3 regions of the Pontibacter sp. T17 genome follow, and region 2 is predicted to be linked to each of the others. Evidence: riboswitches for the same ligand, from Rfam matches in the RefSeq annotation. Region 2 holds a riboswitch; each other region holds the start of a gene.
What was found. Region 2 has a riboswitch for cobalamin ahead of AC2D8O_RS05510 (acyl-CoA thioesterase). Riboswitches for the same ligand answer to the same signal wherever they lie in the genome.

Region 1 (10,313 bases), on a different contig from region 2:
GAGAAAGCGACTGCGGCGCAGATGGTGGCCCAGACTGCGGGCATAGTCTTCGCCCAGCAGCAGGGCGTCCAGCGGTTTGGCCGATACCCATGCCAGCCCCAGTCCCAGCAGGGTGATAGCCGCCAGCAGGGCTATCTGCGCAGGGGGCACCCCGCCCAGCGAGCCGAACGTCCAGAGTAGATAGTCCTGCAACTGCTCGGGGGCGCTGTAATACTGCCAGATGCTGACCACCGACAGCGTAGTGGCACCCATCATCATGCCGACGAGCAGCAGCACCACGGCGTCGCGCACATGTGAGGCCAGCAGCAGTACGATGAGCAGCACCAGTGCAGCCCCGGCAGCGGCGGCCCCAGCCAGCAACGACCCACTGGCAATGCCCATGCCCTTCACAGCGGCAATACCCAGCCCGCCCGAAGCCAGCAGCAGCGCCGATACGCCCAGACTGGCACCAGCAGAGATGCCGAGCACATCGGGCCCGGCCAAGGGGTTGCGGAAGAGCGTCTGCATCAGCAGGCCCCCCACAGCCAGTGCAGCCCCTGCACAGAGAGCAGTGAGCGCCTTGGGCAGGCGTACCTGGTGGATAATGACGCTCCAGACGGGGTCGTCGGTGGGGGCAGGGGCCTGCCACAGCGCCCGTAGGAGGCCGGGGAGTGGGATGTCAACGGCGCCGAAACAGAGATCGAGCAGGAAGGCCAGTGCTACCCCCAGCAGCAATATAGGCAGCCATCGCTGACGCGCAAACCGAAGCAGCGGGGCGTTCATTCGTCAGGAAAGAGGGAGGTAGAATTCCAGCTGATAGCCTGGCAGCAGCTCGGGGTGCAGGATGAAGAGAAGGTCGGCCAGCACGCGGTCGGGGTAGAGGAGGCCGCGTTCCCAGAAGTCATTGGTGAGGTCGGGCAGCAGGCGGCGGTTGTAGATCCATACTTTGCCGGGGCGCAGCGAGGGGAACGATGCAAAGCGGGGATCGAGGGCGCGGAGCTCGTCGAGGCGCGTCAGTTTGTACTGGCCGGGGTTGAACCAGAATTCGGCTTTCTGAGCAATAGGCAGAATGGCTTCGAGGCTCAGGGGCAGGCCGCCGGTTTCGCGCTGGCCCGCCCAGGGGTAAGTGGCGCCAGCATCCATGAAGAAATGCGCCATGTAGCTGTTGCCACCGGGCACATACCATACATCCTTGTAGGGCAATCCTACCAGCAGAATGGGGCGGTGCTGCACGCCACGGGCCAGGGCTTTGAGGGAGTCATAGCGGGTTTGAGTCTGGCGGAATAACGCCGCGGCTTTGGCGCTGTTACCCGTGAGCGCGCCCATGAGTTTGATCCATTCAGCGCGGCCCAGCGGCGTTTCTTCCAGCCAGTCGGCCATGGGGATAAGGGGCAGCCCGGTGGCACTTACGGCACGTACACTGGTGCCGCTGCCCGCAATGGCGGCAGTGGTTACCACGGCCTGGGTTTTCAGGGCCAACAGGGTTTCGGGGTTCAGGCCTTCCTGGCCCAGGTCCTGTATGCGCTTTTCCGCCAGTGCCTGTTTTACAGCGGGGTGATAGGCATACTGTGCGCCCGAGAGCCCCACGATTTCTGAGACAGCCCCCAGTTCGGCGGCCATCGCTGCCTGCGAGGCCCCAGACAGTGCGAGGCGCTGCACGGGCACCTGCACCTGTGGCAGGCCGGTGTAAGCTGGGGGTACGGTTACGCCAGCGCGGGTAAGCACAAACGTAAGGGAGTCCTGGGTGTCCTGTGCAGGCCGCAGGATGTGCAGCAGCAGCACACCCGGTGCAGGCATTTCCATCCGGAAGCCTTTGGCATGGCTGACGGTGAAGGAGTCTGGCAGGGCGGCAGCAGCCTGCGTCGGATGCTGAATGCGCGGCTGTTGTGTGCAGGCAGCGGCCAGCAGGGTAAGGGAAAGTAGGGCGGCACGCACGGCGCGCCAGGAGACGATAGACATGGGCGGTTCGCTTTTGGTCCCGAAAGCGGCAGGATTACCGGTTGGTGCAGGGCAGGTCTTCAGGCTCGGCCTTGCTGTGGGGCACGCCTTCCCGCGATTACTCGCAGTGGCGGTTGTGCTCCACCTCTCCTGTGACAGAGAAGGCACTTACTGCAGCGGGTACTGCTCCGGATTCTCACCGGATTCCCTTTTCAGACGGCACAGGCAGGCCCATGCGCATCACCCAGCGGTGCAAACATACGGAAAGGCCGCGTGCCACAGGCCATTCCACCATGGGGCGCTGCCAATGCGCTACCTTTGCGCCGTGGCCCTGATTCCCGATCTTTCCGACACCATTGCCGCCATTGCTACTCCGCCGGGTAGTGGTGCGCTGGGCGTTATCCGTGTGAGTGGCAGCCGTGCGCTGGAGGTGGTGCAGCCGCTGGTGCCCGCCCTCAAGCTGGCCGAACTGCCCAGCCATACCCTGCACTTTGCCCGCCTGCGCGAACCCTCCGGGACGGTGTTGGACGAAGCCGTGCTGTCGCTGTTTCGCGCGCCCCGCAGCTATACCCGCGAGGATATTGTAGAGCTGTCATGCCACGGCAGTTCGTATATCCTGCACCGGGTGCTGTCGCTGCTGACCGCCAACGGTGCTCGCCCGGCGGCCCCTGGTGAGTTTACGCTGCGGGCGTTCATGGCGGGAGGGATGGACCTGTCGCAGGCCGAGGCGGTGGCCGACCTCATTGCGGCGCGCTCGGCCCAAAGCCAACAACTGGCCATGCGGCAGCTGCGTGGTGGCTACAGTGCCCACCTGCGCAGCATACGCGAGCGGCTGGTGCAGTTTGCCTCACTGGTGGAGCTGGAGCTGGACTTTGTGGAAGAGGACGTGGAGTTTGCGGACCGCGGGGCACTTGATGCCGCTGCGGCGGAGGCCATCTTTGCGCTAAGGGGCCTTATCGAGAGTTTTGCTGCGGGCAATGCCGTAAAGCAGGGCCTGCCGACCGTGATTGTGGGGCGGCCCAATGCGGGTAAGTCTACCCTGCTGAACCTGCTGTTGCAGGAGAACCGGGCTATTGTGTCGGACATACCCGGTACCACCCGCGACGTCATCGAGGATACCTTATATATAGGCGGCTTTGAGTTTCGGCTGATGGACACTGCCGGTATCCGCGAGACAGGGGATGCGGTAGAGGCCGAAGGGGTTGCCCGTACGCTTGCCAAGGTGCAGGAAGCAATGGTAGTGGTGCTGTTGTATGACATTGGTATGAGTACACCCGAGGATGCGGAAGCCTATGCCCGCGAGCTGCCGCTGAGTGAGGGTGCGCACCTGTTGTTTGTAGCCAACAAGCTGGATACCCGGCCTGATGCGCTTCTGCCGAGTGGGCATATTGGTCTGTCAGCCAAAGGGGGAGTGGGTCTTGAGGTGCTCACCCATCGGCTGTCGGCACTGGCTGGCGAGTTGGCTGGTGGTGACACTTTGGTGAGCAATCAGAGACACCTGCATGCGCTGGAGCGGGCCAAGGGCAGTCTGGAGGCTGTGCGTGAGGGCTTGCGGGCTGGCCGCCCAGGCGACCTGCTGGCGATGGACATCCGCCATGCCTTGCTTTATCTGGGCGAGATCACCGGAGAAATCACCAACGACGAAATTCTGGGCAATATATTCTCCAAGTTTTGCATAGGTAAGTGATTATAATTGGCCTATTCTGGATAGATGAATCAATTATAATATATAATGCTGGTTGGGTTTCTTGAATTGGGAATAGGTATTACACAAACTCAACGAGCCGCTGGTAGTGGAATGCTAAAATGCTCGGAGATTTCAGTTTTTAAGGAAGATGATAAGTGTTAACGCGGGGACTCATCCTGCAAAATAGTTAGTTTTAACTCAGTGATTAATAGTAGGTGAATCCTTGATAAATCCTTGCTGGCGCTGTCACTGAGGGCATTTTTGAGAGAGCTATGTCTCTTTTTTCCCACTTTAGGACGGCTGTAGACTGGCGATGAGTGTACCTTCTTTTCAGTATTCACGCTTTTCCAAACAGAGAAACAGCGATTTCGACAGTCAGATTCCCGTGCTCGTCCATTTTTCTCATTTATACTGATTCTTGGCAATGCCTTTGTAGAGAAGCGGCGACAACTACTTTCTACAAAGCAATGAATCGGATTAGAGGAACAACAGCTTGGGTGGGCACCATGTTGTTGGTATTGTGCCTCCTGACAGGTCATGGAACATGGGCCCAAACGACGGGTGACTACCGGTCGCGACAAGCTGGCCCATTGTCATGGACAGGTACCACTACATGGCAGCGATGGAATGGCGCAGGGTGGGTAAATGCCACCACTATAGGCGATTATCCAGGTGGGCTGTTGTCGGTAGCAAATCCGGCGGTGACCATCCTGACCGGACACACCGTTCAGATGCCGGGCGCGCTGACAGCCACCATCGGCTCGCTGACGATTCAGGGTACTGGCGTGCTGCAGTGGACATCTGCCAATACCAACAACCTTACCATCTCTGGTAACCTGAACTTCAACCAGACAGGAACTGCATTTACCTACAATGGCGCTAATGGTGCAGGCACCATCACTATTGGGGGGAATGTCAATTTCAACTCGGGCACGTTCAGTACGGCCATGTCAGCCAACAACTTCGTGAATTTTGTATTCAACAGTACGACGGCCGACCAAACCATTACGGTAAGTGCGGGTACACCCGCGTTCCGAAACGTCACGATCAATAAGTCGGGCCGCAACCTTACGGTTACTGGTGGAAACATCATTATCGACAACCAGCTGACACTGCAATCAGACGGCTATCTGAACATTGCAGCTTCTGCGAATGTATTCATGAGTGCCAATGCGGCAGCGATCAGTCCGGGTGCAGGAGCATTCAGTGCTACCCGTATGATTGTGCCCGATGCAACCACTGCCACTGGCGGTACCATTGCAAGGATTGGCACTAACGCCGCAGGCGTTGCCTACACCTTTCCGGTAGGTACCACAGTCAACTATAACGCATACGCGCCCGTGACAGTAGGTACTGTAACGGGTGGTTCTGCTGCTGTCTGTACGCTGTCGGTGAAGCAGACGGTGGAGACCGTTTACACGGGCAAGATCGCGCGTTACTTCCGCATCACTACCAGCAACATCACGACTGGAACTGCCCCTATTACCTTCAATTACGTTAACAACGACGTTTTCTCCGGCGACAACGCCGCAACCTATAACACAGTTTGGAGCCGTACTACAAGCGGCGGCACGTGGACGTCCCTGGCGGGCACTACCGGCGCGAACACCTTTACGGCCAGCGCTGCCAGCCTGGTGTCTGACACCGATATCTACACTCTGGGTACGCCGGTAGCCTATCCGATTACCTACTATTCCTACACTTCCGGCAACTGGACCGACCCAGATACCTGGACGGTAGATCCTTCTGGCTCTACGCTCATCAACTCGCCAACAAATGGCCCTGCCAATGGCGACAAGGCCGTCATTCTGAACGGACAGACTGTAACCATGAACGTCAGCAACGTCTCCATTGCCAATCTGCAACTGGAACAGGACGGTGTGCTGGACCTCGGAACCACTACAGGACACAATTTCGGGAATGTAGAAGGACAGGGTACGCTCCGGACCAACTCGGGGAACCTGCCGACAGCAACCTATACCAGCTTTGCCGCAACCACAGGTGGCAAGGTTGTGTTCTACAATTTTACCGGCAACCTGCCGACCAGCCAGACCATATTCAATAACGTTGAACTGGTGAAAGAAGACGGTTCGGCTACCAACTACACGTATACGCTGGTTAGCGACTGGACCATCAACGGCGATTTGACGATCGTTCGTCGCAATGGTGGGGCCGGTACAGTTACCTGGCAGATCAACGATGCCAGTACAGTGCGCCGCATCATCCGAGTGACGGGCGATCTGGCGCTGGAGCAGGGTGGGCTCATCACGGTAGGCACTGGGGTTCCGGCAGGCGCTACACAAGCGAACGGTGGCCACCAGCTGGTACTGAATGGCAACTTCTACAACCGGGGAGGCACCGCCCGATTCTTCAATACGACTGTAGGCCAGGGGCCCGACCTGACCACTGCCAACTACTACAATGGTACGTATGCCAATACGCCCTTTCAGCGCGCTTGGTATGGTGCTACGGTAGACGTGAAGTTTACGGGTGCCAATAACGCAACGCTGTTCTGTGCAGGCACTACCGACTTCTATCGTCTGCGCGTGCGGAAGGGCACCGACCAGACCTACACGCTGCGTGTGCTCAGCACCGACACCACTCACTTCCGACTGTATGCGCCCAACATACAGGGCCCAGGTGGCTATACTCCTCCGGCAGATACCACCAAGGCGCTGTATCTGGAGGCTGGTACTTTCCGGCTTGGCAACAACATCAGTATCCAATCGCTCACCGAGGGTGGCCAGGCACTTCAGATTGGTGTGCCCGTACAGTTGTGGGTAGACTCTGCAAGAGTAGTTGTTACCAAATTTGCCGGCCCCAACAACAACCGAGCTGCTACCGCAACCTATCTGGTGGGTACGCTCAGGATTACAGCTGGGCTGTTCTCCACGGGTGCTTCCGGGGGTATCCTGTATGGTAACTCCGCAGGCCCAGCAATACAACTTTCCGGTGGGCAGCTGGATATTTCACAGTTAGGTGGCTCTGCCGTTGGTTTGTTTGCCTTCGTCACCATATCGGGCGGTACCATGAATATCCTGGGCTCTGGTGTTACTCCTGGTGCCTGGCCAGGATATCCGCTGTTTGATATGGCATCTGCCAACAACAGCTTTACCATGACGGGTGGCACCATGAATTTTGTTGGCAGCATTCCAACAGCTGCAACAACCGATGGGATAGATATCCGGGCACGCGCGGGCAACTTCAATGTAACTGGCGGTGTAATCAATATCTCCTACCCAGATGCTACTGCTGCATTTACCATCAACTCCACTTCACCGCTGCCCCGTATTAATGTCACCAATACCAGCGGTGCAGGAAATATTACTGTGCGTGGTCGTGCTGTAGGCGGGCCAACTGATGTGCGCAGTATTGGCAATGTTACGCTGAACGGCTTTACTACCTGGGATGGCAACACCAATACGGTTGGCCTCACTGTCGGCGGCGATCTGCTGGTAAATACCAATGCTACCTATAACGTACCCGGTGCCGCCACTACTTTCAATGGTACTGGTGCGCAGTCGTTTAACAACGTACCCAACCTGACATTGGGCTCGTTGGTGGTGAACAAAACCAGCGGCACACTTACCCTCAATGGTGCGGGTACGGTTACCACTGGTGGTCTTACCATCACGAGCGGCACGCTGAACGATAACAGCAAGACTGTAACCGTAACAGGCAACATCGTCAACTCCGGTACACATACCGGCAGTGGTAAGATTCTGATGCAGACAGCTGCGGCCGTGCAGACCATTGGCGGCAGCGGCAGTGGTGTGTTCCAGAACCTGGAGCTAAACAACACCAACGCTGCGACAGCACCTATTTCGCTGCTGGCCAACCAGCGGGTGAATGGTACGCTTACGCTTACCGCCAACAAGATTCTGGACCTCGCCAGCTACAACCTGACACTGGGCAGTACAGCGGCGATTTCTTCACCCGGTTACTCGGCTACCCGTCACATCCAGACGGCAGGCCAGAGCTCTAACGGCGGTCTTACGCGCACCTTTACGGCAGCCAGCGGCGATGTACTGTTCCCGGTAGGTTCCGGTGGCAAGTACACCCCCACCACGCTGAACGCAACCACTACGGGCACCTATGGCACTGTCACGGTTCGTCCGGTAAACAGCGCACACCCCAACCTAACCGCCACGGGCAATGCACTGCTGTACTACTGGCGTGTAACATCTGCTGGCTGGACGGGTACACTGTCGGCCACGCACAAGACGTACACGTATATCGCGGGAGACCGGCAGGGTGCAACCGCGAACTATCGTGTGGCGCGTTATGACGCGGCATCTTCCAGCTGGACTACCAGTACTGGCACCTTCAATGCCGGCGCTACTACGGTGGTAAACCCCAACCCGCCCAACAACAGCAGCTTCCGGACGGGCGCCAACTGGAATACGCTGACGCAGGATTTTATCGATGGTGATTACACCGTAGGTAGTGCAGGGTTTACCTCGCCCACGGTGTTTACTTCCAACGGCACCGGCGGTGGTAACTTCAACACGAATGCTACCTGGGCAGGTGGTGTGGCACCTTCCGGTACTGGCTATGTGGTACGAATTGTCGGTAATGACGTTGTTACGCTCACAGCAAACGTTACTATGGGTGCGCTGGATGTAGCTACGAATGCAACGTTCAATGCCGTAACCTTTACAGGCGGTAACTGGGGCACCGTAACTGGTACAGGCACCATCCGATTGCAGACGGCGACCTTTCCTACTGGCGACTTCTCCGCCTTCCTGGGCACCAATGGTGGTACCATCGAGTATCGTTCGGCTACGGCTCTGACACTGCCCGCCGCTCCTACAAGCTATTGGAACCTGTCGGTGCGAAACACTGCTGCCGGCGGTACGGAGCAGATGACCCTGCCGAACGTAGACCTGACTGTGCTGAATAATCTTACCCTCTTCAGCCAGACCAATAATGCAAACCGAACAGTTCGGTTCAATACCGGAGGCAACTCGCGTACCCTTACGGTGGGCGGTAACATGACGATTGAAGACGGGCGAGTTCTGTTTAACAATGCTACAGCCCAAACCGTAAATGTTGCAGGAAATGTGACCGTAAGTGCAGGTGCAGTAACAGGTCAGTTCCAGTCGATAGCAGGTACACACAACCTTTCGGTCGGTGGCAACCTGAGTGTAGCAGGCACTTTCTCTGGCGGTGCAGGCAACATCAACCTGACAATGAGCGGTGGCAATAATGCCTCGCTCACGGGTGCTGGCACCATTACGCTTACCAACCTGACCGTAAACAAGGGCACCAGCAAGGCAACCCTGCTGACTTTCGATGCTTCAGGTACTGTAACGCTGCCTGCCGACAACTGGCTGACGCTGACCAATGGTACGTTGGTATGGAACCGCAACAACACGCTTTCCATCTCGACTACCTCTACGTTCAATATTCCTACCACTGGCCGTCTGCGCGTGTTGCAGGGCACAGTAAACCTGGCACAGAGCGCAGCCGACAACAACGATGTTACGCTGGCCGGTGAGCTGGAAATCCAGAATGGCACGGTAAACGTTGGTGTGGCTGGCAACAACAACAACAACGATATCGAGTACACCTCTGACGGTAACTCGCAGCTGACGGTAAGCGGTGGCGCACTGAACGTGAACGGCCAGATTCGACGCAGTACGACCATCACCTCCGGCTCGCTGGTATACACGCAGTCGAACGGTACGGTAACGGTGCGGGGTCGTAATCCACAGAATACCCGAGGTATTTTTGAGCTCTATTCCAACACTGGTACCAGCTTCAATATGAGCGGTGGTACACTGGTTGTAGAGCGTGCCGGCGGCGGCTCTATCGGCGACCTGTACCTGCTGCCCGAAACAGGTAATGTTACCGGAGGCACCATTCAGCTGGGTATTGCCACGGCTGGCGCGCAGACGATATTGGTGGAGTCTACGACACCACTGTTCAACCTGACAGTATCTGGTGCCGCGGGCAATGCGGTAACTGCACGAGTACAGGTGCATCCGCTCACCATCCGCGGGACGCTTACTACCAGTGCCGGCAGTGCCAACTCCATCTTCGACTCGGGCACCAACAGCCTGACCACAACGATTCTGGGCGATGTAATCAACAACGGCCAGTTCAAAGCTGACGGTGCTGCGCTCACTGTTTTCAATGGTACTGCCGCCCAGGCATTTACCAATAACACTGGCTCTACTGCGACGCTGTATGACCTTGAGATCAATAAGTCGGCAGGTACGCTGACCTTCAACGGTACACTGGCGGGTGGTATCACCATCAACAACAACCTGACGATCACGCAGGGCACAGTAACCAGTGGTGGGGCCATCACGTTTATCGATGTGAACGGCAGCATTTTCAACAGTGGCACCTACAATGGTTCGCTGGCGCTTCGTTTTGCGGGCGCTGCCAGCACCCACACGCTGGGTGGCAGCAATGGTACCATCAGTAACCTGACCATTGGTGGCGCTGTAGCTACCAAGATTGTTACGATGACAGGTACCCAGACGCTGACTGGTACCCTGGACCTGACCGCTGGTACGACACGCCTGCTGGATATCGGCGGCACGCTGCTGACTTTCGGGCCAAACGCCTCGGCTACGGCTGGCTCTGTTACCCGCATGGTCATCACCAATGGCGCACTCAGCGATGCTGGTGTTGCCAAGGTGTTCAACAGTGGCGCCAACGTTACGTTTGTGTATCCGGTGGGTGTTGCAGGCAAGTA
Region 2 (10,313 bases):
TGCCACCTACAGTAATATCATGCTCCCGGTTACCGGCATCGGCCGAACTGTTAACAGAGAACTGACCCGCAGGCAGGGTGCTGGTGATGGTGAAGTCACCCCCAATTGAAATCGTACGTACAGCCGCATGGTCAATCACCATCGTTGCCAGACTGTCAACTCGCAGAGTACCTTTCGTTACCAGACTGGTAATGGTCTTGTTGTTGGCAGTGCCACCGGTAAGGGTCAGGTTATTGTAGGTCTGCCCGAAAAGTGTGTTGCTAACCGTGTGACTTGCACCCGCCAGTTCTACGGTACCACCCGTAGCAGACATAAATGCGGTAGCGTTGGCAGCAGTAACCGCCGTAGGGTTCACTGTGAACCGCATGGTACCCTGACCCACCACAACACCCAGGTTGTGGGCGATGTTATTGGTAATGATCAGCCTGCCACCAGAACGAATCTCCAAATAGGCGATCGTGCGCGCGGTGGCTGTGTTCATCACAATGGTGGCGCCTTCCAGAATCACGACTGAGTCGGCGACAGTGCCGTTTCCCTGTCCTGAGCCTGGACCAGCCGTAATGAGGCCGGAGGAAGCCAGTGTGAAACCGCCGCCAGTGGCGTTCAACGTCCAACTGCCTGGGCTGTTCCAGTTGGCGTTAGGAACCCCATTCGCCGAATAGTAAATCGTGGCGTGGGCCGCGGGGGAAATCATCAACAGCAGGAATGCGAGGAGCCATCCCCACTGCTTGGGTAGAGGGTTTTTCATAAAGGTGGTGTGCCTAATCTGCGTCTACGGCCTACAGTATTACCCGTAGAACGACGACATGCAAATCTATTAATTCGGTTGCATAAATCAGCCTTTATTGTCATCACCATTTTCAGTGACAATCGATTAACTATCGATTCCGTCCCATTCTGATACAGACCGAACACCCATTCTCTGCTACAAGAAGGCACTTTTTATACGCATAAAAACCGATGTACAAACAACTATAAACGCATTAAATAAATCCATTTGTTGCCCAAATGTCTAAAACAAAAAGAGGGGAAAGGATGGAAATACTGACATGCCCACGAATCATCGGCTTAATACGCACGAGACAGCAAACTCTCATTTCCAATCTGGGGACCGAAAAGGCCAAAAGTGGGTAACTCCTTCTCCATCATAAAAAAGCCCCATACGTGGTATGGGGCCTCAATCATCGGAGAAAAAAGTCAGCTACCGCAGGCCTCGCAGGCACCGGGGTTATCCAGCGCACAGGCCATCCCCTCATAGGCAGCGGCAGGGTCAACAGGAGGAAGCTCCAGTGGCAGTTCAGGCTGCAGATAGGCAGAATCAACCGTGAACTTGATAGCCTCTGTGGCCGCCTTGGTGCGCAGATAGTACATGCCCGTCTTCAGCCCGCGCTCCCAGCCATAAAAGTGCATGGAGGTAAGCTTGGCATAGTTGGGCTCCTGCACAAAGAGGTTCATGCTCTGGCTTTGGCAGATGAACGCACCTCGGTCGGCGGCCAGGTCAATCAGCGCCTTCTGCTTGATCTCCCACACCGTCTTGTAAAGGTCGCGCAGCTCGGCAGGAATTTCAGCAATGTGCTGGATGCTGCCATTGCCCGCGATGATACGCTGGCGCATCTGCTCGTTCCACAGGTTACGCTCCACGAGGTCGCGCAGCAGGTGCTTGTTCACTACGATGAACTCGCCACTGAGTACACGCCGGGTGTAGAGGTTGGAAGTATACGGTTCGATGCACTCGTTGTTGCCCAGAATCTGGCTGGTGGAAGCCGTGGGCATAGGCGCTACCAGCAGGCTGTTACGGAGGCCATGCTCGGCAATCTTCTGCTTCAGGTCTGCCCAGTCCCAACGCTCGGTAGGCTGTACGCCCCAGAGGTCAAACTGCAGTTGGCCTTTGCTGGCTGGGCTGCCCGCATAGGTCTCATAGGGCCCATGCTCGGCCGCCAGTTCCATACTTGCGGTGAGGGCACCGAAGTAGATGGTTTCGAACATGTCGCGGTTCAGACGGCGGGCTTCTTCGCTCTCGAAGGGCAAACGCAGTGCAATAAACGCATCGGCCAGGCCCTGTACCCCAATGCCAATCGGGCGGTGACGCATGTTGCTGCGCTGGGCCTCGGGCACCGGATAGTAGTTCAGATCGATAATCTTGTTGAGGTTCTTCGTGGCTACACGTGAAATCTCGAACAGCCGCTTGTGGTCTACCCAGCCATCGCCGTAGCGCGACAGCTCGTAGCGGCCATCGGCTTCTTCGTTGGACACAATGAAGCGGTTCAGCGCAATGGAAGCCAGGTTACACACAGCTACCTCGTCGGGACTGGTGTACTCGATGATTTCCGTGCACAGGTTGCTGCTGCGAATGGTACCGAGGTTCTGCTGGTTGCTCTTGCCGTTCGCGTGGTCTTTATAGAGCAGGTAGGGCGTACCGGTCTCGATTTGACTGTCGAGAATCTGGAACCAGAGATCCTGAGCCTTCACCACCTGACGGGCACGGCCTTCCTGTTCATAGCGGGCATACAGTGCCTCAAACTCCTTGCCCCAGCAATCTACCAGACCGGGCGCTTCCTGCGGGTCGAACAGGCTCCAGTGGCTGTTCTCCTTTACCCGCTTCATGAACAGGTCGGGAATCCACAGACCATAGAAGAGGTCGCGGGCGCGCATTTCTTCCTTGCCGTGGTTCTTCTTCAGCTCCAGGAAATGGAAGATATCTGGATGCCAGGGTTCAAGGTACATAGCGAATGCGCCCTTGCGCTTTCCACCACCCTGATCCACATAGCGAGCGGTGTCGTTGAACACGCGAAGCATGGGAACCAGGCCATTGCTGGTGCCACCAGTGCCGCGGATGTAGGCGCCTGAACTGCGGATGTTGGAGATAGAGATCCCAACGCCGCCTGCACTTTGTGATATGAGAGCGCTCTGCTTCAGTGTATCGTATATGCCTTCGATGCTGTCATCCTTCATGGCCAGCAGGAAGCATGAAGACATTTGCGGCTTGGGGGTGCCGGCATTGAACAGCGTGGGCGTGGCGTGCACAAACCACTTCTGGCTCATGAGATCATAGGTTTCGAACGCAGCGGCGAGGTCGTGCTGATGAATGCCCAGTGCCACACGCATGAAGAGATGCTGCGGGCGCTCCACTACCTTGCCATCCAGCCGCATCAGGTATGACTTCTCAAGCGTCTTGAAACCGAAGTAGTCAAACTCATAATCGCGCCGAAACTCCAGGTGTGCATCAATCACATCCGCGTGCTCCTGCACCAGCCGATAGAACTGCTCCGACACCATAGGCGCCGGTTCGTTGTTCTTTGGGTTGACGAAGCGGAACAGCGCCTCCACCACCTGCCGGAAGCTGGCATGGGTTTCCTTGTGCAGGTTGCTCACGGCTATACGCGCTGCCAGCATGGCATAGTCGGGATGATGCACGGTGAGCGCGGCGGCGGTTTCGGCAGCCAGGTTGTCGAGGTCGCGCGAGGAGATACCGCTGTACATGCCCTGCTGCACGCGGCGCACCACTTCCGTCACATGCACGTGCCGGGTATCCAGGTTCCACATCAGCCGCTCCAGACGCTGGGTAATCTTGCGCACATCCATCGGCTCTGACAGACCGCTGCGTTTGGTTACATACATGCCGTCGGTGCCGTACGGATGCAGGGGAGCCACGCCTTCCTGCGGACGGGTCTCATTGTTGGGTTGTGCTTTATGCGTTGACATGACAATCGGAGCGGTATATGGAGTGGGTTCGGTCAGTTCTGGTTCTGTGAATGAAGGGGTGCTCAGAAATCGGCATCGAGGCTGAACACCTGGTCTTCCTTGTTGGCCATGACGCCTGCTTTCTGGTAGTCGCCAACCCGCTTCTCGAAGAAGTTGGTTTTACCAGCCAGCGAGATCATTTCCATCCAGGGGAAGGGATTTTCTACGTTGTAGTGCTTGGGCAAGCCCAGCGACACCAGCAGACGGTCGGCCACGAAGGCGATGTACTGGCTCATCAGGTCTGCGTTCATGCCGATAAGGCTTACGGGCAGCGCCTCGCGGATAAACTCCTGCTCGATGGTTACGGCGTCCAGGATGATGGAGCGTACACGATCGGTAGGCAATTGCTGCTGCAGCATGGAATACAACAGGCAGGCGAAGTCGGTATGCAGGCCTTCGTCGCGGCTGATGAGCTCGTTGCTGAAGCACAGGCCAGGCATGAGGCCGCGTTTCTTCAGCCAGAAGATGGCGCAGAAACTGCCCGAGAAGAATATGCCCTCCACCGCTGCAAAGGCAATCAGGCGTTCGGCAAACGACTCTGCGTTCGTGATCCAGCGCACTGCCCACTCTGCTTTCTTCTGCACAGCTGGCACGGTTTCGATGGCGCGGAACAGTTTGTCCTTCTCTGCACCATCTTTTATATAGGTATCAATGAGCAGACTGTAGGTCTCGCTGTGGATGTTCTCAATGGCAATCTGGAAGCCATAGAAACAGCGGGCCTCAGGTACCTGCACGTCCTGAATGAAGTTTACTGCCAGGTTCTCGTTTACGATGCCATCCGATGCGGCGAAGAACGCCAGCACGTGCTTGATGTAATGACGCTCGTCGTCGGTCAGCTTCTCCCAGTCTACGAGGTCGGGTGTAAGGTCAATCTCTTCCGTTGTCCAGAAGCTTGCCTCGGCCTTCTTGTACATTTTCCAGATGGCATCGTTCTGTATGGGAAACAGCACGAACCGGTTGGGGTTGTCGCGCAGCAGGGGCTCGTTGGCGGTGTTGATGGACTGTGACATGGGAAGGAGTTATCAGGCGTGGGCAGACGGAAGGTCGTTGATGGGAACGGGGCGGCGGGTATCGTCTATGGCTACCATGGTGAAGTCGCCCGATACTGCCTGGTAGCGGTGTGCACGGTACATCTCCTCCACGAAAACTTCTACACGCACCCGCAGGCTTGTGCGGCCTACATGCACCACGTTGGCCACCAGCTCTACCAAGGTGCCTGCCGGAATGGGATGATGAAAATCCACACGGTCGGAGGAAACAGTCACCATCTTCTTTCGGCTGAAACGGGTGGCACAGATGAAGGCAGCTTCGTCCATGTGCTTCAGCGTAGTGCCCCCAAACAGCGTATCGTAATGATTCGTGGTATTGGGGAACACCGCCATGAACTGGCGGGTTTCGGCAGCCAACAGCCGTTCGCGCTCGGCGGCTGTAGGCAAGGGGGTAGAAGATTCGGCCATTCGGCAGGATGGAAATGAGAGGTACCAACAAACTGAGCGCTGCACTGCCGATGGCCCGCCGACACCCCAGACGCAGTACCTTATATAAGGCACCACTACCAGAGCACCGGAAAGCTGTCTGAGTCGCGCAGACACTTCCATCACAAGGTGGGGCAAGTCTCCCGGCTCAGGACCTGTTTCGTCTCGTCTTCCCAGCCTCAGGGCCAGTGACTTTGCCCGCCTTTCCCTTGCGGGTCAGGCCTGGACGAACAGTTGGGCGTCCCATACGGTTGCGCGTCAGCTCAGGCTTCTCACCTGATTCCTTTTTCATCAGCCTCAAGCAGTTACAAACCAAAGTCTGTCGCTGCAAATCGGCCAAACCAACGCCTTGGATGCAGATATAAAGGTACGTCGCATTGCCGCTAGACACTAGTCACACTTACCCCCAGGTGGATAAGTCGAGGGTTATGCACCCAGCCACTTTTAGGTACCTGCGAGGTTGTGAAAGGAGAACTTGCACAGCCTGAAAAACCCATTACTGTGCATGCATTTTTGCGTTCACCAAACAGCTGAACCCAACAGTCATCGGGGTTGTCCACACCCTACCCGCCCAAGGGTTTTCCACTTCACATACATTTGCTCTGCACGCGCGTACTTTCCTTTGGTGGAGAGCTCTGGATGTGGGGGAATCTCTCGCCAACTTGCGCCCAATCGCATCTTCCGCGTCTCCCTTCAGCCATGCCCTCCCGTCTGCGTGAAGTCTTCTGGGTCTGTTTCGTGCTGGGCTGCACTGCTTTTGGTGGGCCGGCGGCACACATCGCCCTGTTGCAGCGTGCGGTAGTGGAACGGCGCAAATGGCTCAGTGCCGATGCTTTTGCCGAAATGCTGGGCCTCACCAACCTTCTGCCCGGCCCCAACTCCACCGAGATGGTCATCCACACTGGCTATCACCGGGCAGGGTGGGCCGGACTCATCGTGGCGGGGGTTTCCTTCATTGTGCCCGCGGTAGGCATCACGCTGGGCCTTGCCTGGTTTCACACTGCCTACGGAAAACTGCCCGCAGTAGAACCTTGGCTCTGGGGCATCGCTCCTGTCGCAGTGGGCATCGTATTGGCGGGCGTCTACCGGCTTTCGCGCAGCACCCTTACTACCACACCCCGCATACTCATTGCACTGATTGCTGCCTTATTGGTAGCGTTGGGGCTGCCGGAAGCCCCTGTCCTGCTGGGCCTGGCAGCAGTGTGGGCAACAGCAGCACTATTCCCCACCTTCCGTCCACCCTACAGCCGGAGCCTGCTGGTACTGGGCGCGGCAGGAGCCAGCAGCAGTGCCTATGCGGCCCCTACCCTACCCACACTCTTCGGCATCTTCCTGAAAATAGGTGGCACACTCTATGGCAGTGGCTACTTACTGGTGGCCTACCTCAATGAAGAGCTTGTAGCCCGGCACGGCTGGATGACTCCCGTAGAACTGCTGGATGCCATTGCGGCCGGGCAAATCACGCCGGGCCCCCTGTTCGCTACAGCCACCTGGATAGGCTACAAGCTACTGGGCCTGAAAGGCGCATTGGCGGCTACAGCGGGCATCTTTCTGCCTGCCTTTGTCCTCATTGCGGCGTTGGCACCCCACCTGCCACGCCTCTTGCGCAACAGGTGGTTCCAACAGTTTCTGCAGTATGTAGCGGCCTCAGCCATTGGTGTACTGGCAGTCACCATCGTTCAGTTGGCCTGGCCGCTGCACCACCAGCCCCTACGACTGGGCCTCGCACTGCTGTGCGGCGCGGTATTGCTGTGGCGCACAAAACTCAACCCTGCCTGGCTGGTGCTCGTAGCGGTGCCGGCAGGCGGGTTGCTGCACCTCAGTGGCCTTTGGGCCTGAAGTGCAGCTTCAGCATGAAGTCGCGGCCCAGCCCCTGTTTGAAGGCCAGGTTGATCCACGCCAGCGCAAACTGCTCCAACAGCGGCACCTGCGCCTCGCCCCCAAAGTCGTAGCAGTTGGCAAAGCCCAGCTCAAGCGCCAGCTGCTTCATCGTCTCCTTGGCCTTGGCGCTGCCACCGGCCATGAACATGTCGGCCGCAAGCGCATCGCTGTAATGGGGGTTTGCCATGTTCTCAAAACCAGTACTGTTGAAACCTTTTACTACATCAGCCTCAGGCAGCAGCGTACGCAAGGCGGTGTAGGTGTCATGAAAATCCTGCGGCTTCATCGACACGCTGTTCATCGTTTCAATTACCACTTTGCCCTTGACATGCGGCTTGATGGTGCTGGCAATGTCGTGTACAGCTGCGGGCACGGCGGCTATTACCACTACATCGGCATGGGCGGCGGCGGCGGCAATATCCGTTACTTTAAGCCCTGGGACGGCCGTTACCAATGCTTCGGCTTTGGGATTTGGCTGCTCGCGGACGCCTACCCACACCGAGTGGCCCTTGCTGGCCCAACCCTTGGCGAGCGCGCCACCCACGTGGCCATGACCTATGATTGCGATATTCATAACTGAAAGTGAAGTGAGGTTGAATCAGTGGTCAGTGCCTGGCTGTACCAGGCTGTACGAGGTTACAAAAAACAGAGGGATACAAGCATAACATCCCAGTGCGGCAAAAGGGTGCAGCATCACCATGGCAGTGGCAAGAGACCAAGCCGCTGGCCCCAGCAGAAACGACCGACGAATCATCCGCCGATGCGCCGCCATATCCGCCCCATCCTTCAGCAGCAGTGGATGGCGGGTAGCATACCAGCGCATACAGGCAAAGGCCAGACTGGCCAGCACCATGGTAATGCCGAATAGACTGACGGCCAAAGCACTGGAAGGATACTCGCCCATCAGGCTGGTAGGGAACGGCAATAGCGACAGCATCAAAAGGGTAAGCAGGTTCAGCCACAGGAGGCCTGCGTCTACGGTCTTCAACAGAGCAAACAGCCGATGATGATTGAACCAGAAAACCCCCAGCACGCCAAAGCTGATAACCCAGCTAACAACCTTCGGTAGAAGGCTCCGCAGAGCCTCCCCCAGCACCGCTTCCGGCGTATCGTGCGGCAGCTTCACCTCCAGAACAATCAGCGTGATGATGATGGCCAGTACCCCATCGCTGAAAGCCTCCAGGCGGCTAACGGAAAAATGAGATTGCGCTTTCATAGCATGCGATATCAGACACCCAGTGCCTCCACTACCAGCTTGGCCGCAGCCGCGCCGGAATACTGCTGCTGACCCGTAATCAGGCGGCCATCGCGCACAGCAAATGGCGCAAAGCGCGGACCTGTAATGAAGTTGGAGTCAGCCAACTTTCGGGCTTCGGTCTCAATCCAGAACGGCTGGATGCGCATGCCTACAAAGCTGTCGGCATAGGCTTCCTCGCTGTCGGCAAAGCCTGTCCACGTTTTGCCCTGCACCAGCAGTTCCCCAGTAGAAAGTCGGGTTTTCAGCAGCACGCAGGTACCATGGCAGATTACCGCCACTGCCTTGCCAGCCTCATAGGCTTTGGCTACGAACTGGTGTACGGCTGCATTATCATACATAGTAACCATTGGACCTTGACCACCGCAGATAAACACGGCATCAAAGCTGGCGGGGTCCAGCGTATCCATGCGCTGTGTATTGGCCAATAGAGCCGAATGTTGGCTGCTTTCCAGAAAGCCCAGGCTCAGGAAATCATGGGCCGAATAGCCTGACTCATGCCGCGGGTCACTGAAGCCGTCAATTTCCAACTTGCCCCCTTCCGGGCTGGCAATGGTAATCTCATAGCCCTGCTCCGCAAATACATGATACGGGTGCGCCAGTTCGGCGATCCACAGGCCCACGGGCCAGCCGGTAACAGGTGACACCGCTGCGTTGGAAGCCAGCAGCAGTACACGCTTGGGCTTCGACGGATTCAGAATAGAAAGGTTTGCACTCATACAGGTCGAGAAGTTGTATATGTGCAAACTAGACCTCTATATTTCCCTATAACAAGTATGTACTGTTTGGTACCATACGCACCTTTTGGTGTTAAATGTTGATTTACAATCTAATAAAAATGCCAACTTTCGATTATCAGGGCCGAACCTACCACAGCCACGTAGAACTGGCGCTGGAGAAAATCGGTGGCCGCTGGAAACTCCCCATCCTCTGGCGACTGAAAGACGGGACACGTCGCTATGGCGAGCTGCGCAAAATGATTCAGGGCATCACGCCCAAAATGCTGACGCAGCAGCTGCGCGAACTGGAACTCGACGGCTTCATCGAGCGCACACAGTATCCCGAGGTACCACCCCGGGTAGAATACAACATCAGCGAGCGCGGCAGACTGGTGCTGCCTGTCATTCTGGAACTGAGAAAACTGGGCGAGGCGCTGGCCCCACCCAGTTAGCGAAGCAAAGTCCCTTACTTCGGATTTACATGAATGGCCTCGATAAACACCGTACCCTTGTTATCGTTGTAGGCCCCAGGATCCCCTTGGAATGAATAGCCATCAGCAATACCCAGATACAGCGTCCGGGCTCCAGCTGGCACCTTGAACTTCTGGGCTGTTCCGGCTTCGGTCTGCCCGTCACCAATGAAAAACACCTGATTCAGCCCCGGGCTGAAAGTTTCTGCGTTGTCCTTGCCATCGGAGAAATCCAGACGTGCGGGTGCTGCTGCTGGCTGGGTAGCACCGAGAAACACGCCTACCAGAAACAGCGACTTCTGGCGGTGGACAATTCCTGCAATAGCGCCCTTGCTGTTGAGATCCGTGCTGCCACCTGCACAGTCGCCTCCGTCGGGCGAGAAAAACTGATCATCAGCGCAGGCCAGTTCGCCTGTTACACCCTCGAAAGAGATAACCTGGGCCCCCTGCACCAATTGGACAGCTACTGGCAGTACACCACCCATTTCGCCATCCTGCACCTTTCCAGCCACAAACACATTACTGCGCGAGTGCACGGCCAAAGGACCCATGGTTTGTGCATGTGCGGCGGGGATCACCAGAAATGCGACTACCGAAAACAGAAAAACTACCGAATGCTTCATTACTTGATAAGTTTAGGTTCGTCTGTAAAATACATCAAAAATGGCTAACTGACTTGTGCTCAGCTGAAGAGCCGAATCGGCTAACTTGAGGTTCGCCGTCAAACACTCGCTGTGCTGCATTTCAGGCCTCCTCTCTCTGTGCTACTGAT
Region 3 (10,313 bases), on a different contig from region 2:
GGCCGGGCCGAACGGATGCGCCAGCTGGCCTGGGCATCCAGCAGAGTAAAGCCAGGCAGCACGTTGGCGGCAATGTTCTCCGGCAGGGAATAGCGGAATCCCGTGTATAGGAGGCCTGCCCCCACACTCACGGTGCCATAGGTAAGCGTCAGGCGGGAAGACGCCAGGTTGAAGGGCGTGTAGGGAATCTGGCCATTGGGTTCGGTGCCACTGCTGCCCGCAGTGCTCTGGTCGGTGGCATACTGCATGGTGAACTGTCCCTGCCACTGCGCGGAAAACCGGCCCCACTGGCGGGTTTCCAGTTCGGCCTGCACTTCCAGCCCGCGCGTCGCCACCTCGGCCACATTCACCATGGACCACACGAAGAGGTTGCGGGTGGGGATGGCCAGAATGCGGTCGTACACCCGGCCCAGATAGACATCTGTCGCCAGCCGTGTGCGTGCCAGCACGCCCCGGGTACGATGCTCCCAATCCAGCCCAAGGTTCAACTGCTGCACGCGCTCGGGCCGCAGGTTGCGGTTGCCTACACGGGTATAATACAGGTCGTTGAGGGTGGGCAGGCGCAGGGTCTGCTGCCCCGCAAGCCGCAGGCGTGGGCCCGCATCGCCAAGCGGAGCCCAGCCGATAGCCAACTGTGGGTTGCCATAGGCAACGGCTGGCCGGTCCACCGTCCCTACCGGACTGTCGTTTACACGTGTCAGCAGCCACGAGGCATCCACCGCCCAACGGCCCTTCGCGTCGGGCTGCCACTTTACTGCCAGCGCCTGATAGAGCGTAACGCGGGTAGGCATTCCCGCCAGAATCGTCGTTGCCAGATGGTTCCAAGCAACATCGGTGGCTGCGGAAAAGGCCAGCCTGCCAGTTGCCAGCCACGACACCGCCGCCGAGGCATAGCCCTCCTGCTGCTGATAGGTGTCGTCGAGACCACCAAGCTTGCCGGGGTCGTTAGGGTCGCGGTAATGGGTAAACTGCGAGCCATAGCGTACCTGCACTGCCAGTTGCCAGCTGCCCCCCAGGCGTTGCTCCCACCCCACCTGCACAAAGGCATCACGGTTGCCCAGCCGCTGTGCCGCCGCCGGATTGTACAACACCGTAGCACCGGGTAGGCCACGGTCGCTGTCGAAATACCACAGCTTGGCCCGTATATGGCCATTCTGCAGGGCGCGGGCAAGGTCCAGCTCGGCGCGGAGGGTGCGCAGGTCGGCGTTCTGGCGCGTCAGCGTCTCCGAGGCGCTGCCGTTTTTCAGCAGAAAGTCGTAGCGGCCATGGCCCTGCTGCACCTCCGCATTAAGTGCGGCAGCCCACTTACGGCCCATCCGCCAGTCGGTCCCTACGGCCCCGGTGTACAGGCCAAAACTGCCGCCTGTCACGCTTCCCCGCAGCCGATACGGCACCGTCATGGACAGAAGTGTTGCTCCCCGCGAGGTCAGATGCAGGGTGCTGGCCGCAGCATAGGCACGGGCTGGCTGTGCCAGCAGGGTGGTAGCGCCCAGCTCCAGCCGCACGCTGCGCAGGTTGTCCAGCGACAGCCGCCCGAGGTCGGTCTGTCCGGTTTGCGCATCCACCAGCTGGAAGCCGTCCAGAAATACTGCCGTGTGGTTGGCGCCCAGGCTGCGGACACTCAGCGTGCGCAAGCCTCCAATTCCGCCATAGTCTTTCAGCATGACGCCGGGCAGCTCGCGCACTGCATCGGCCACCGAGGCGGCGTTGCGGCGGGCCAGCGCGGCACTGTCCAGCACATGGGCCGGCAGCAGGCGTCGGTTGGGGTTTGGCAGACGTTCGCCTGTTACCTCTACGGCGTCCAGTACAAGTGTGTCAGGGGCGGTTTGCGCCAGCATCCCCAGCGGGGTGACAAACAGAAGCAGCAGGAGCAGGTGGCGCATGGGACGGTACAGATTCAGTATGGAAACCGAATCGGCCCGGTATGCCCACGCACAGAATGGGAAACCCAATGTGGCAACAGCCAGGCCCTGTAGGCCCCTGTGCCCAAAAGGAAACACCGTCCTGCCTTTTCTCCGAAGGCGCCGGAACGACTCGTGCACAGGCAGGTCTTCTGGCTCGCCTCGTGGCTGTGGGGCGCCTTCCCATCCTGGCCGGACAGTGGCTTCTGTGCCCAACAGCTGGCCTGCGCAACCGCAGACCGGAGACTTACAGCAGCGGGAACTGCTCCGGTTTTGCACCGGATTCCCTTTTCACGCACCCCCAAACGGCCATTCGGCGGTGCGACCTGAGCGGGGCAAAGGTAGGCACTGTACCCGCGCTTTCTCCAAACCAAAGTTTTCAACAGAACCCAATGCCCCGTCCGCCCTGTCTTCCAGCCGACAAATGCGCAGCGCCCTGCCACTCACCTTTGCTCTATGCGCAACTGGCTCACGCTCACATATTCACTCCTTCTGCTGCTGGCAGTGCCACTTTCTCTGCGGGCACAGGAAAGCCGCTTCGATGTGCAGACCACCGACTGGGCCAATACCCAACCCGTAAAACTGGCCGGCGACTGGGAGTTTTACCCCAATCAGCTGCTCACGCCCATCGAGATGGCGGTAAAAGCGCCCAGGGGCGTGCGGGTGGCCGTACCAAATAGCTGGGATGCCTACACCGTAGACGCCAAATCATTCGGCACGCATGGCCATGGCACCTACCGCACGCAGGTGCTGCTGGGCCGCAACCACAGCGGGCTGGCATTGCAGGTGCCCTTCATCTGGACGTCGTACCGTGTATACGTCAATGGTCAGTTGGCAGCTGTGAGTGGCACCCCCGGCACCTCGGCCGCCGAAACCGAGTCGAAGATGCTGCGCCAGCTGGTGCGCATTCCCGACAGCACCGACCGGCTTGACATCGTAATCCAGGTGGCCGACTACAGCCTCTTTGGTGGCATGCTCGAAACGCCCACCGTAGGGCGCGAACCCCAGTTGCGTCTGGCGTACGAGTTTGGCAACAGCCGCGACCTAGCCATCATCGGCGGCCTGCTCGTTATGGCCATCTATCATTTTCTGGTGTATCTCTTTCGGCGGAGAGAACGCGCCATGCTGTGGTTCGGCCTCATCTGCCTCACGGTGATGTTACGCTACATGGTCTTCGCCGACCATTACATCTACTTCTGGCTCAACGAATACAGCGGCTTCTTCACCTTCGCCTGGCAGGTAAAAGGCTACTACCTGCTCACGCTGGCTTTGGTAGTTGAGGGCGCCTTCTATCTGCGGGCACTCTTCCCGCGCGACATGCCACGCCGTGCAGCACAGGGCATGGCCCTGGTAACGGGTCTGTACACGCTGGTGGCCCTGTTACTACCCATTGCCACCTTCACTGAAACACTGATTGGCCTTCAGCCTGTCCTGATTGTGGTAGTAATCGGCCTGCTGTACGTACTGTTGCGGGCAGCCTGGTTTCGTCGTCCCTATGCACGTGCCCTTTCCGTAGGCCTGCTGGGCATGGTGGCTGCGGGCCTGCATGACGTACTCCAGCTCGCAGGCTATGGCCTGGTAGAATACGAACTGTTCACCTATGGCTTCCTCTTCTTTCTGGCAGTGCAGGCCATCGTGCTGTCGCGGCGCTATGGCTTTGCCCTCACAGAGGCCGAAGACCTCAGCGCCAACCTTGAACTGAAGGTGGCCCAGCGCACCGAAGAACTGAACCACGCCAATCAGGAGATCAGCCAGAAGAACCGCGACATCACCGACAGCATCGAATACGCCCGCCGCATCCAGCTGTCCATCCTGCCCAAAACCGATACCTTCTACCGCGCCTTCCCGCAGGCCTTCGTCCTGTACCTTCCCAAGGACATCGTCTCCGGCGACTTCTACTGGCTGCACGAGCAGCAGAACAGCTTTTACGTCTGTGCGGCCGACTGCACGGGCCACGGCGTGCCAGGTGCCTTCATGTCCATGCTGGGCAGCAACCTGCTCAACCGACTGGTGTCAGAAAACGACCGCCCCTGCCCCTCCATACTGCTCAACAGCCTGGACCAACTGGTGCAGGAAGCCCTGAAACAGAACCAGACCCGCCGCGAGCGCGAAGACCTCGCCGCCGAGGGTAGCCAGGACGGCATGGACCTCAACCTATGCCGCTTCGACCGCGACCAGCAGCAACTGGTGTATGCTGGCGCCAACCGCCCGCTGCTGCGCCTGCGCAACGGCGAAATGGAGGAGTTTGCCCCCACCAAGCAGCCCATCGGTGGCGGCGCCTCACTGTATGGCGACCGCACGGCCTTTGCACGCACCGTCATCGACACACAGCCCGGCGACACCTTCTACCTCTTCACCGACGGCATCACCGACCAGTTTGGCGGCGACAACAACCGCAAGTTTACCAGCAAGCGCTTCCGCACGCTGTTGCAGGAAACAGCCCTGCTGGACCTGCCCGCCCAGAAGCAGCACCTGCACAATGCCCTGAAAGCCTGGCAGGGCGACCGCCCCCAGACCGACGACATCCTCGTGATCGGCATCCGCATCTCCTGACTTTCCTCTACACCATGACTGCTACCTCCACTCTCCTTCCCGCCGCCGAGCGCCGACTGGCCCTGGTGCTGGCTGTACTGATGCTGGCCTTCAGCCTGCCCAAACTGCTGGCCCTGCCAGTATCGCTTGCGCTCTTCAACAAAATCAATGCTTTCATGGGCTGGCAGGGCCGCTGGTTCATGTACCTCACAGGGGTGCTGGAGCTCTTGTGTGGCAGCCTGCTACTGGCCGTGCTGGCTGTGAAAGACCGTCACTGGCAGCACACCCCCTATCGCCTGTACCTGCTGGGCCTGCTGGCCGTAGCGGGCACCATGATGGGCGCTCTCTTCACCGAGCTGGCCATTCGCCCCGGCGAAGACCCCGTACTCACCCTGCTTGCCCTGCTGCTGCTGGTGCTGTCGGCTGCTCTTCTGCTGCGCAACCGCCCCCATTGGCCCCTTCTTTCCCGCTGATTCCCATGCTGATACAGGCTACCCAGAACACCGTCTTCAACCAGCTGCAATACCTGCTGGAACACCTGCCGCCTGCGCTCTACAGTCAGCAGGTAAGTGAGATGGGCAACGCAAGCATCGGCCAGCACGTGCGCCACACGCTTGAGTTCTACACCTGCCTGCTGGAGGGCGTAGCCACTGGCACCGTCTGTTACGACCGCCGCCGCCGCAACCCTGCGCTGGAAACAGCTCCCCCCGCTGCGCTGGCATGCCTGGCGTGGGTGGAGACAGAAATAGCCCGTGTGGAATGTAACCTGCCGCTGGTGCTGGAAGCGCCCCTGGGCCGGCAGGGCACCATCGTGCACCAGACCCGCACGCACTTCGACCGCGAACTGCTTTATCTTTCCGAGCATTCGACCCACCACCTTGCCCTCATCCGCTTTGCACTCGCATTTACTGCGCCCGAATTCACCCTCCCTGCCGACTTGGGCATTGCCGAATCCACCCTTCGCTACAGGGCAGCCAATAACTTAACAGTCAGCGGCCTTCCACCTCAATCTACCAAGATGTAACTTCCGGCAAAGCCTATGTCCATGCCCGCCATTCCCCAATCGGTACCGGAGTCGAAGTACTGGTACTTCAAGAACTTCTTCTTCTTCGACATGATCGACGATGCCGACTACAAGGCGCTGGACGTGCGGAGCGAGATGGTGCAATGCCACAAGGACGAGTTTGTGTACCTGCCCGGCGAAATGCAGGACTCGGTTTTCTTCCTCAAAAAAGGCTTCATCAAGCTCGGCAGCTATGCCCCCGATGGCCGCGAAGTCATTCTGAATGTGCTTCAACCCGGCGACATCTTCGGCAGCATTGGTGGTGTCAGCACGCCCACGCAGGAGTTTGCACAGGCCATCAGCGAGGTGGCAGTATGTGCCATCAATACCGACCGCTTTCAGGAAATGCTCAGCACCCGCCCCGATCTCTCGGTACAGGTCATCAAAACTGTGGGCGAGCGGATGAACAAGCTGGAGCGCAAGCTTATCTCCCTCGCATTCAAGGATGCCCGCACCCGCATCCTCGACTTCCTCCGCGACTTCGCCAACGACTACGGCCGTATCCGGGGCGAGGAAATCCATATCGACAACTTCCTCACCCACCAGGATGTAGCCAACCTCACGGCAACCTCGCGCCAGCTGGTGTCCACCGTCTTCTCCGAACTGAGGGAGGCCGGCCAGATGGAATACGACCGCAAGCACATTCGCCTGTTGGTAGCACCAGACCAGCTCAGGTAGCAGCCAGATATCGCACCAGCTCGGCAGCCAGCCACAGCCATAAGGCCGCCAGCAACCAGAACGCTATCCGCAGCACCCTGTCCACTACATGTTGCAGTGCCTGCTGTTGCAGCCGCTGCCCCAGTCGGATGACTCCCCAGTGCAGCAGAAAGCTGCCTAAAGGTGCGCCTGCCATCAGGGCCACCTGCTCGGCCGAAGCTGTCAGCATCCCAGCCGTCTGGCCCATCACCACCACACCAGCCCAGAACAGCGGCAGTTGAACATTGGCCAGCCCAAGCGCCAGCCCGGTGAACAGGCCGCCCCACACCTGGCGGCCTGCCGACACAGGCAATGGCCCGTCCAGCAGCACTTTCGGCTGTCTCCAGAACACCACGCAGACCATTCCCACCGCCACCAGCGCACCCATTCGGGCCCAGAGGCCATGGGCTGACACCAACGGCAGCCAGCTGGCTCCCAGCAGAGCTACACCACTGTACAAAGCCTCGGGCAGACTGAACCCCACCGCTTGACCCCATGCGGCCTGTGTACGCCCGGCAATCGTGCTTCGCAGCACCATCAGGTTCATGGGGCCGGGCTGAAGCGAGCCCATGAAGCTGATGGCCACTGCCACCACAAACACCAATAGCGCACTCATGGCCGTGGCGAATGGGCTTTGCGGTAGCCTCGATACAGCTGCCAGAACTGCCCCCACGACAAAGCAGGGGCGCCGCGGCGCAGGTTGGCTACGGAGATGTGCATCACCTGCCGCCAGTGGATGAAAAGGTCGCGCCAGGCTTTCCAGAGTGGCATATCGGGGTCGTAGATATGGGCGGGCTCACTTGCCACGCCGTTCAGTTCCAACACCACAAAGTCGCCACGCAGCAGGGCTTCCTCGCTGGCTGCGCGGATGTCCAGCCGACCCACGTAAAAGCCAGCGATGCGGCCGCAGAGTGGGGCAAAGACGTTATCCAACGCTGGCCCCAGCAGATGCTGCCCACTGCGAAACAGCGTACCACGGCTGTGGTTGCCAATGCTCACCAACTCCAGACGCTCGCCGGGGGCCAGTACCCGATCCCACTGAGCCGCATACTCCTGCCGCAGCCGCTCCTGCTGAAACCGCGCGCGGTCGGTCTGCGCTACCCACTGTCCCAATGTAGTGCTGCCATCGCCTACAGCCGTCAGCAGTTCTTTCCTCACCACCGAGGTTACGCGCCCTATCGTGGCGTCAGGGTGGCGCATGTACAGCACCCCCAGTTCCAGCGGCAGGTCTACATATGTCTGAAGCAGCGTGGGCTCTCTACTGCGTTGCAGATAGTGGCCCAATTGCTGGGGGGTGGCCAGCTTCTCCACCAGGCGTCCGCGTTCGCCTACCTCGGGTTTGGCAATGAGCGGAAAGGCCATGCCAGCAGCCTGCACCTCTGCCAACACCTTCTCCAGTGCCTCATCTCCTGCCAGAAAAAGGGTCTGCGGCAGATATTCAGCGGGAAGCATTTGGTGCAGTTCGCGCTTACTTTCGCCAGCCAGCCCCCCAGCAGGTATGCCAGGATTGGCTGCCGTAAAAAACAGCAGGTTGCGGGCCCGCAGCGCCAGCAGGGCAATCCAGGCAAAAACAGGCAGATAGAACACGTAGAAGTTCCAGTACTCCCAGTGCAGCAGCCGCACCAGCCATAGAGGCCGCTGCCAGCGTCGCGAAGTGGCCACGGGCGTCACTGTCAGTTCCATGCTGCAAGATGGCCCTGCCCAGCTGCCCCAACTGTCACCCAGCCGACAGGCCAGCGCCAACCGCCGGTTTGGGGCATTCTGCCTACCTTTGCGCCCGAATCCTCAAAACGCTACTATCCCTATGCACCCTCGCAAGCTGTTGGCCGCCAATTGGAAGATGCACCTCACACTGGTAGAGGCCCAAAGCCTGGTCAGTGAAATTGTGGCTGCCCTGGGCACCGACCCTGGCCTGCGGGTGCCGCTGGTGCTGGCCGTTCCGGCACCCTATCTCCAGGCCTGCCACCATCTGGCCAAGCGTGAGGGCAACCGCATTTCCATCGCTGCGCAGAACATGCATCAGGAAGAGCGTGGAGCCTTCACCGGCGAAACCTCAGCAGAGATGATTGTGTCCTGTGGCGCCACCCACGTGGTGCTGGGCCACAGCGAGCGCCGCCAGTATTTCCACGAGGACGACGCTCTGCTGGCACACAAGACAGACCGTGCCCTGGCAGCCAACCTGCGCCCCATTTTCTGCATTGGCGAAACCCTGGCCGAGCGCGAGGCCAATCAGACCCTCGACGTAGTGAGCCGCCAGCTTTCAGCCGGGCTCTTCCATCTCAGCGCCGAACAGTTCGGCCGCGTGGTGTTGGCCTATGAACCCGTGTGGGCCATTGGTACTGGCCGCACTGCCACCCCGGAACAGGCACAGGAAGTACATGCCGCCATCCGCCAGCAGATCACCGCCAAGTATGGGGCGGCCGTCGCCGAAAACACCACCATCCTCTACGGTGGCAGTGTAAATGCTGGCAATGCAGCCGTACTTTTCGCACAAACCGACATTGACGGCGGCCTTGTAGGTGGCGCCAGCCTCAAGAGTGGCTCCTTCCTCGACATTGCCCGCGCCTTCAAATCCTGACTTGCCTATTGGCTCAGTGCCGCTTCACCCCTATTTTGAGGGATGAAAAAGCTGCTGCGCCGCCTGTTGCAAATTCTCCTTGGCTTGCTGGTGCCGGTGGTACTGTACCTGCTGCTGTGGCCTACCGACGTTGACCCCGTAGCCTGGGAGCCGCCCACCCCGCCCGCGCTGGAGAACAAGTATAACCCCGACCCCCACCTCGCACAGGCCGTGGTCTTCGGTGGCGACACCGCCGCCGTAAAGCTGCTGGGGCCTGAAGACGTTGTGCGCGACAGTGCCGGCTGGTTCTACACCGGCTGCGTTACAGGCGACATCTATCGCTTCAAGGTTGGTGGGCAGGATATGCAGCTGTGGGCGCACATCAATGGCCGACCGCTGGGCATGGCATTCGACAGCACCGGACACATGATTGTTGCTGCTGGCGATGGTGGCCTGCTGCGTCTCTCACCAGATGGCAAGACCGCAACAGTACTCACCACTGGCCTGCCCGACAGCCGTGCCATGGTAGTAAACGATGTAGCACTGGCCGACAGCGGCCTCATTTACTTCACAGATGCCAGCCGTAAGTTTGGCCTCGGTCGCCTGGTAGCTGACGTCCTGGAACACCGCCCCAATGGTCGTGTCATGGTGTATAACCCCAGCACCCGTGAAACCAGCCTCCTGCTCGACAGTCTATACTATGCCAACGGCCTGGTGCTGTCGCCCGACGAAGATTTCCTGCTCGTGAATGAGACCTGGATGTACCGTGTGCGCCGCATCTGGCTCAAAGGCCCCAAAGCTGGCACCACCGATACCTTTGCCGACAACCTGCCCGGCTTCCCAGACAACATTGATTTCAACGGAAAAGGCAGCTACTGGGTGTCGCTGGTATCGCCGCGCAGCAAGCTGGTAGATGGCCTGGCACAGTATCCCTTCATCCGCCAAGTGCTTTCGCGCCTACCCGATGTGCCCCGCCCTGTCCCCAACGGTATGGCGCTACGCCTCAACAGCGAAGGCGATGTGACAGGCTTCTTCATGGACAACACCCTTAAAGTGCCCAGCATAGCCAGCATCAACGAAATCGACGGATTTTTATGGTTGGGGTCGCCATACCGCACGGGGGTGGGGCGTGTACCTGCACCGTAAGCAACCGGTGCTGGGAGGCCTCAGCTGAGGTGACTGTCGAACCGCAGCCCAATCACCAGCACGTCGTCCAGTTGGTTTGCGGTGCCTCGCCACTGGTCGAAGAACTGCTCCAGCAGGCGCGCCTGGTCGTGCATGGAAAGCGTGCTGGCCTCGCGCAACAGCTCTTTCAGACGGGTCGGCATCAGTTTACGGGGCGGGGCATCGCTGCTGAACTGATCTACATAGCCATCGGTGAAAATGTAGGCGCTGTCGCCAGGCTGCACGTCTATGGTAATGGTCTCGAAGGGTGCAGGTGCCTTGTTCTGGCTGCCTCCTACCGGATGGCGCTGGCCTTTGTGCTCCATTACGGTGCCTTTACGGTAGAGATACAGCGGGCGGTTGGCACCAGCAAACTGCAGCTGCATGGCGTCGGCATCGT

Region 1: it holds a riboswitch for cobalamin, as region 2 does, so the genes downstream of both, AC2D8O_RS11795 (ABC transporter substrate-binding protein) here and AC2D8O_RS05510 (acyl-CoA thioesterase) in region 2, are expected to answer to the same signal.
Region 3: it holds a riboswitch for cobalamin, as region 2 does, so the genes downstream of both, AC2D8O_RS11815 (TonB-dependent receptor plug domain-containing protein) here and AC2D8O_RS05510 (acyl-CoA thioesterase) in region 2, are expected to answer to the same signal.

What each region holds. Positions count from the first base shown of each region.
Region 1 is NZ_JBXVVW010000002.1:878,079-888,391, reverse strand. It holds gene AC2D8O_RS11800 (iron chelate uptake ABC transporter family permease subunit) at 1-762, opposite strand, end outside; gene AC2D8O_RS11795 (ABC transporter substrate-binding protein) at 766-1,938, opposite strand; cobalamin riboswitch at 1,972-2,180, opposite strand; gene mnmE (tRNA uridine-5-carboxymethylaminomethyl(34) synthesis GTPase MnmE) at 2,243-3,604, shown strand; gene AC2D8O_RS11785 (hypothetical protein) at 4,111-10,313, shown strand, end outside.
Region 2 is NZ_JBXVVW010000001.1:1,225,760-1,236,072, reverse strand. It holds gene AC2D8O_RS05525 (hypothetical protein) at 1-748, opposite strand, end outside; gene AC2D8O_RS05520 (ribonucleoside-diphosphate reductase subunit alpha) at 1,198-3,618, opposite strand; gene AC2D8O_RS05515 (ribonucleoside-diphosphate reductase small subunit) at 3,765-4,751, opposite strand; gene AC2D8O_RS05510 (acyl-CoA thioesterase) at 4,764-5,198, opposite strand; cobalamin riboswitch at 5,333-5,548, opposite strand; gene chrA (chromate efflux transporter) at 5,916-7,055, shown strand; gene AC2D8O_RS05500 (NADPH-dependent F420 reductase) at 7,036-7,671, opposite strand; gene AC2D8O_RS05495 (TMEM175 family protein) at 7,696-8,313, opposite strand; gene AC2D8O_RS05490 (type 1 glutamine amidotransferase domain-containing protein) at 8,325-9,071, opposite strand; gene AC2D8O_RS05485 (winged helix-turn-helix transcriptional regulator) at 9,191-9,523, shown strand; gene AC2D8O_RS05480 (hypothetical protein) at 9,538-10,164, opposite strand.
Region 3 is NZ_JBXVVW010000002.1:891,008-901,320, forward strand. It holds gene AC2D8O_RS11815 (TonB-dependent receptor plug domain-containing protein) at 1-1,883, opposite strand, end outside; cobalamin riboswitch at 2,027-2,246, opposite strand; gene AC2D8O_RS11820 (PP2C family protein-serine/threonine phosphatase) at 2,358-4,454, shown strand; gene AC2D8O_RS11825 (hypothetical protein) at 4,469-4,906, shown strand; gene AC2D8O_RS11830 (hypothetical protein) at 4,885-5,457, shown strand; gene AC2D8O_RS11835 (Crp/Fnr family transcriptional regulator) at 5,479-6,174, shown strand; gene AC2D8O_RS11840 (LysE family transporter) at 6,167-6,808, opposite strand; gene AC2D8O_RS11845 (hypothetical protein) at 6,805-7,875, opposite strand; gene tpiA (triose-phosphate isomerase) at 7,997-8,770, shown strand; gene AC2D8O_RS11855 (SMP-30/gluconolactonase/LRE family protein) at 8,813-9,895, shown strand; gene AC2D8O_RS11860 (SpoIIE family protein phosphatase) at 9,916-10,313, opposite strand, start outside.